One region of the Robbsia sp. KACC 23696 genome, then DNA from elsewhere that is predicted to be linked to it. Evidence: predicted binding sites of a transcription regulator. Region 1 holds the regulator's gene; the other holds the start of a gene.

Evidence for each region. The regulator FliA, encoded in region 1, starts transcription of late flagellar genes. The targets are predictions, from matches to a motif close to CTAAAGTTTNNNNNNNNNNNGCCGNTA.
Region 2: a site for FliA is predicted at 1,686-1,712, ahead of motA (flagellar motor stator protein MotA). Genes of this name have one in related genera too.

What each region holds. Positions count from the first base shown of each region.
Region 1 covers NZ_CP156628.1:873,213-876,614, forward strand. The annotation lists gene ABEG21_RS25070 (Fic family protein) at 1-1,153, opposite strand, end outside; gene ABEG21_RS25075 (RNA polymerase sigma factor FliA) at 1,474-2,214, opposite strand; gene ABEG21_RS25080 (MinD/ParA family protein) at 2,229-3,266, opposite strand; gene flhF (flagellar biosynthesis protein FlhF) at 3,259-3,402, opposite strand, start outside.
Region 2 covers NZ_CP156626.1:1,218,193-1,221,594, reverse strand. The annotation lists gene motB (flagellar motor protein MotB) at 1-773, opposite strand, end outside; gene motA (flagellar motor stator protein MotA) at 770-1,633, opposite strand; gene ABEG21_RS05020 (arsenic transporter) at 1,879-3,270, opposite strand; gene ABEG21_RS05015 (RcnB family protein) at 3,334-3,402, opposite strand, start outside.

The DNA.
Region 1 (3,402 bases):
GCGGTAGGCTGAACGTCAAATCGCCGCGGTGCGTCGGGGCATCGAGTAGACCAAAATCCTGCAAGGAACGAACGATTCGGCGTTTGTTGACGTCACTGACATTGCCCAACATTTGCCCGAATTCGGCACGCGTGGCGGCACGCGTGCGCATCACAAACTCCATCGGGAGCACGGCAGCGTCTGCTTTTATAACGGATTTTTCTGATCCAAGCGCCCAAGGATGAGCCTCGAGATAATGTAAAAGATCTTTCGTCCGCTCTGTAATTCCGTCGAAATCGGTCATCCGAACCATAAACTCGGCCTGATCGATGCAGCAATCCAGAAAGAATTCGACAAATTGAACAAGGCCCTCCTGCGAAAGGTTGCCGCGCCCATCCAGATCATTACGACGTGATTGGTCTGCCGCACTCAGCCTTGCATAGTACTCTGCGTGTGAGCGTGCAAGTCCTCGTAGCGGAGACCATAATCCGTGGGTCAACGCAGCAGCCCGCAAAGCAAGGTGCGAATGCAGACGGGCAACGCGCCCGTTACCGTCGACAAAGGGATGAATCCATGTCAGGCGATGATGCGAACACGCGATACCGATTAATTGGTACTCCCTTCCACGAATGCGTGCATATCTTGTTGCCCACGCATTGAGTAAGGGTTCAATGAGCTCGGGTCGCGGTGCCAGATGGCGTCCTACGGTAACGTCACTCTGCCGTATCTCTCCTGGGAGGATCGCCTCCCCTTCGCCGGTGAAGCGATCCTCTGCAGGCAAAAACGCGAAGAAACGATCGTGTAAAACAGAAATTCGTTCAGGCTCGAACAACGCGCTGACGGTCAGCCCGGCCCAGTCCTGCTCCAGAGTCGATTCGGCTTCGATATGCGCCATCGCAAAGAGCTGCTTTTTTCGCTCCGCATCGTCGACAGCATAATGCCGGTTCAAGGCCGCTTCGATCTTAGCTGGCGTCGTATGTTGCCCTTCGATCTTATTCGTGTAGTACGAATTCATCGCGCGCAATTGCGGGATCAACGCCCGCGCCATTGGCGTTTCTGTCATCGGAATCAATTTCTGAGACAGTTCAATCAAACGAGAGGCACGTTCAAGGAGTGGCTCAAGCATTCGATCTTCGGGATAGAGCGGCTCGAAAGACACCACGCTGCTAGCCATGCTGGTCGTCCAGATAAATGTAGAGTTCTTTGTACACCAATAAACGCCACAAGTCTTTATATTAAAACACTAATTCAGAATTTATGTAGTGTTCCAAGTAGAGTTGCATGTAGGGTTCGAGACGGGCGTGATGGGCGACACGAAGCGTGGTCGAGGATGGTGAGGACAGGGGATGCACGTGTCGCTTGCCCGGTGCGCCGTGACCGGTGCCGGGCCGTGAGTCGTGCGGAAAGAAAAGACAGAGTGAGCGCGCCGTCACCTACTCGGAATGCGACGGCGGCAGGGCGTAGGGCGACACAGTGCCCCTTCGTTGCCGCCCTTTAAGACATTGCCGGCGCGAACTCGCGCATTTTGGCGCGCAGCCGGCCCACGGCCTGGCTGTGCAATTGGCAGACGCGCGATTCGCTGACTTCCATCACGGCGCCGATTTCGCGCAGATTCAGGCCCTGCTCGTAGTACAAGCTCAGCAACAGCTTTTCCCGATCCGGCAGACGCTCGATCGCCTCGATCAAGGCCCCGCGAAACGCGCCATCCATCAGCGTCGCGAGCGGGTCGGTCTTGTCCACGCAGTGCCGGTCCAGGAACGATTCGTCACCGCCTTCGCGTTCGAAATCTTCGTAGTAGAACAGCTGGCTGCCGTGCAGGTCCTGCAGCATCGACTGGTACTCGTCCAGCGGCAGTTGCAGGTGCTCCGCGACTTCCGATTCGGTCGCCGAGCCGCCCTTGCGTTGCTCGACCTCGTGCACGGCTTTTTCCACCTGGCGCGACGAGCGCCGCAGACTACGCGGCAACCAGTCGTTCTCGCGCAGCTGATCGAGAATCGCACCGCGGATCCGTTGGCTCGCATAGGTCTCGAATTGCGCGCCGAGTTCGCCCTTGTAGCGGTTGGCGGCATCGAGCAATCCGATCATGCCGGCCTGGATCAGATCGTCCAGGTCGACGCTGGACGGCAGCTTGGCGACGATATGCAACGCAATCCGACGCACGAGCGGCGCGTAGCGCATCGCTGTATCGTGCATCGACTGTTCGTTTTGCGTCAATTTGCCTTGGGCAGTGTACATCCGCGACTCCTTCGTCACGCAAAATGCGCCGGCACTGCGTGCCGTTGCATCGCCGCGGCCATCGCCTGCGGACCATTCCTGTATTCCTGACGGCGAGCCGTCATGCCACTCGATGCTGCCGACTGCGCCATACGCAGTGCCGCCGAGTCCATCCCAACCGTGCCACCCGTTGCTGCCTGCCCCGACATTCCTGACTGCCCCTCCGCACGACCGCCAGAGCCGCCGCCATCGCCCCCACCCTGCGGATGGCCCACGCCCGCCAGCGGACGCCACGGCCAATGCACGATCTCCGCGCCCACTCGGCGATAATCGATCGCCGCCGGGGCCGTCGGATACGCCGTCACGACGCATCCACCCAAGGCATCGGCGCGCGCCAGACGCACCGCATCGCGGGAGATCACGCCCGCCGGCGACAGCGATATGCCCAGATAGCGCATCGCGACGCCTTTCAGATTCTGATAAGCGGTCTGCGCATCGATCGGCTGCGCCACGCGGTTGAACAGCAGGCGGAACTGCTGGATGCCTTGCGCGAAATGCAAGCGCTTGATCAAACCGTAGGTGGCCGGCATCGCTGCCGGATCCGCATCGAGGACGATCAAAACGTCGTGCGCCTGCGCTGCCAACGGCGTCAACGCACCGGTCTCTCCAACACGCGCATCCACCAGCACCACGTCGAGCGCACCGTTCATCGCCGCCGCCTGTTCGTCGCCGCGCCAGTGACGCAACAGATCGGCCTGATCGTCCAACGGTGCCGGCGCGCCGAGCGTCGGCACGCCGCGTTGCATCTCGTCGTCGAACGGCGACAGTACGTCATCCAAAGCAATGCGCTTTTCCACGATGTCCGCCAACGACGCCGGATACTGACCCTGCCCGGCGTGCTCGTCGATCACCAAGGCGCGCTTCCCGTGAAACCGCAGCGCCGCCGCCAGGTTCCGTGCCGCCGTGGTCGCGCCGGACGCCGCTGCCGGGCCCAGAACGGTCACGATACGCAGGGGACGGCGCGCCACCAGGCGGCGCAATCCTTCGGCTTGGTCGATAACGAACTTATCCATGCGAACTTCCGTAATGTGCCTCGCCGGACGCCGGCTGCGTGCCGACGGTACCCGGATTGGTCGATGCCTGCAGCGCCGACTGGGCGATACGTTGGTCTTCACCAGCGAACAGCATCGCCAAGGCCTCGGCATCGGG
Region 2 (3,402 bases), on a different replicon from region 1:
CCGCGTACCTGAATCACCTTGCGCTCGTTCATGCCGCCCGAGATCAGTTCACGTCGCGCCGCATTCGCCCGTTCGCTGGACAGCTCCCAGTTTGAATACCCCTTCTCCCCGCCGCTGTACGGCGCCGAATCCGTATGCCCGGCGATGGACACGCGGTTTTCCACGTCGTTCAACGCCACGCCGATCTCATAGAGAATCGACTTCGTGTATTGCGCCAGGACCGAACTCCCCGAAGCAAACATCGGCCGGTTCTGCGCGTCGGTAATTTGAATACGCAGGCCTTCGCTGGTGATATCCAGCCGAATCTGGTTCTTGAACGGCTTCAGCTTGATATTCTGATCGATCAGTTGCTCGATCTTCTGCTTCAGCGCGCTCAGCTTGCGCAGATCATCAGCCTTCGTCTGTTGCTGCTTCTTCTCGTCCAGCGGCGACGTCGGCTTGGCCTTCGACTTCACCGGGTCGTCGTGCTTGACGTCGCCGATATTGGTCTTCGTCATGTCCGAGCCGCCGCCTTGCAGAATCGACGTGGCACCGCCCGAATATGCACCGCCCGTCAACGCGACGCGCAGCGGCGTATTGAAGTAATCGGCGATCCCGGCTTTCTCGCCCTTTGTCGTCGAGCCGAGCAACCACATCAGCAGGAAGAAGGCCATCATCGCGGTCACGAAGTCCGCGTAGGCGATTTTCCATGCGCCGCCATGATGTCCGCCGTGATCCCCCTTGGACTTCCGACGGATGATCGTCAGCGAGACGCGATCCTTGTCGTCGCTCATCGCGGCCCCTTGGTCGCCTTGACCGCTTCTTCCAGTTCATTGAAGGAGGGGCGATCCGCGGTGAACAAGACCTTGCGGCCGAATTCCACGGCGATGCTCGGTGCATAACCGCCGAGCGACGCGAGCAACACGCACTTCACGCACTCGTAGGGCTTGCCCGCTTCCTTCGCCTTCGCATTGATCAAGGTCGCCAGCGGGCCGATGAAGCCATAGGCCATCAAGATGCCGAGGAAGGTTCCCACCAGCGCGCCTGCGATCAACTCGCCCAGCACGGCCGGCGGTGCGCCCACCGAGCCCATCGTGTGCACCACGCCCATCACCGCCGCCACGATCCCGAACGCCGGCAAACCGTCGGCCATGCCTTGCAAGGCACCGCCCGGAACGGCGGCCTCGGAGTGATGCGTATCCATTTCCGCGTCCATCAGGTCCTGGATTTCGTGCACGGTCAGGTTGCCCGACGACATCATGCGCAGATAGTCGACGATGAATTCGAGCAGATGATGGTCTGCCACCACGTCCGGATACTTCTGGAAGATCGGGCTGGAATCGGGCGACTCGACATCCGCTTCGAGCGCGATCATGCCGTCCTTACGCGCCTTCTGCAGCAGCTCGTACAGCAGCGAAATCAGTTGCACATAGCGTTCTTTCGTAAAGGCATTGCCCTTGAACGCTTTCGGCAGCGCAGCCATCGTCGCCTTGATCGTCTTGCCGGGATTGCTGATCACGAAGGCGCCGGTGGCCGCGCCCAGGATACAAAGGAGCTCGAGCGGCTGAATCAGCGCGGCGACGTGTCCGCCCGCACCGATGAAGCTGCCGACAACGCAGCCGACGACGAGAACCATCCCAATGATCACAAACATTGATGCACCTTCCGAAGCAAAGAGGGTTCGGGCAACGCCCGGATACCTCGGATTACGACCGGAAAGGGCAAAACTTGAGTGCGACCGTCAGGGCGGCACCCTGCCGCAGCAAGCATTAATGCATTGAATTTGAAGAGAAATTATTCTAACAGTCGCTTTCAAACGATCGCTTCGAAAGGGAATTTTCAGCGTTTTTGTGCGTCTTGGACGCACTGCCGTGGCAAGGGGTCAGCCGATTGGCCTCCTTACTTCAGCCAGGTCTGCACGATGAGGTCCTGCAGCACGAGTCCGGCCAGCGCGGCGAGCAGCGCCGGCACCATGACCACAACGCCGACGCGCAAGAAGCGCCACGCGCTGACATCGAGGTTCTCGCGCCGCAATGCGGTCAGCCACAGCAGCGTCGCCAAGGAGCCGGTGACCGATAGATTCGGCCCGAGATCGATGCCGATGGCGACCGCGCTGGCTGTCAGCGCGGGAACATGCGCCTGGCCGACGATCGTACCGGCAACCAAACCCGCGGGCAGGTTGTTCACCAGATTGCCAAGCAAGGCCGTTGCGATGCCCGCACCGCCCGCGACCATCGCCTGGTTCGTTGCACCGCCGTCCTGTAATCGCTGCTGAAGCCATTGCGCCGCCGCGTGCAAGGCGCCGGTCTGCGCCAACGCTTCGACCAGGACGAACAGTCCCGCCACCATCGGCAGCACGCCCCACGACACGCCTCGCAGGACGTCGAGAACGCCGAATGCATTGGCATCCGCGTTGACATCGGCCCCAGCGGGCTGCTTGCGGCGTGCCGCGATCGAGACGACGGCAAGCACGACGCAGCCGCACACCGCCGTTGGCGCGCCAAGCGCCATATCGCGGGCCGAGGCGGTCAACATGACGACGACCAGTGTAGCGATACCGGCCACGGCCCACCGGCCTGGCAGCGACAGGGTTGCGCCGGCCTCGTCGTGATCGCCATGATCGTCGTGATCGCCCGCATTGCCAACGTCGGATGCGTCTTGCTCTTGTGCCGAGAACGCCTCCCGCAACGCCACGCGTTGCGTGAAACGAAGCGCACCGTATGTCAGGCCGACCGCGAGCAGCGACGGCAAGGCAAAGCGTGCCAACCACGCGCCCAGCGGCGGCATTTGATTTTGAAACACGACGAGATTCGCCGGATTGGCGATCGGCAGGATAAAGCTGGCCGCGTTCGCGACGAAGGCGCAAGCGTAAAGATACGGCAACGGTTCGCGCACCTTTGCCGCTCGCGTGGCCGCCAGAACGGCGGGCGTTAACACCACGGCGGTGGCGTCGTTCGACATCAACGCCGTCACGACGACACCTACCGCATACACCAGCCAAAGCAGTCGATAAGCGCTCCCTCGCGCGCGTCGCGCCGCATGCACGGCAACATAGTCGAACACGCCCGTTTGTCGCGCGATCTCCGACACCAGCATCATGCCCGTCAGGAACAGGTAGACATCCATGCCCTTGAGCACGGCCTGCCCCGCCGCCGCCCACGGCAGCGCGCCACCAAGGCACAAAACCGCTGCGCCGCCCAAGGCAAAAACAGCCTCGGGCAAACGCAACGGTCTTGTCATCACACCCACGATCGATAAGACGATCACGCACCAGATCAATCCAGTCGGCATGAGGCTCCCATATCAATAAGAGGGTGCCAGGACATCATGTCATTCACATCCAAGCGCGTTCGATCAGTGCGAGAGGATGATGCTGGTGATCACGCCCGTCGCCACTGCGGCCAGCACGTAGTCACCATTGAC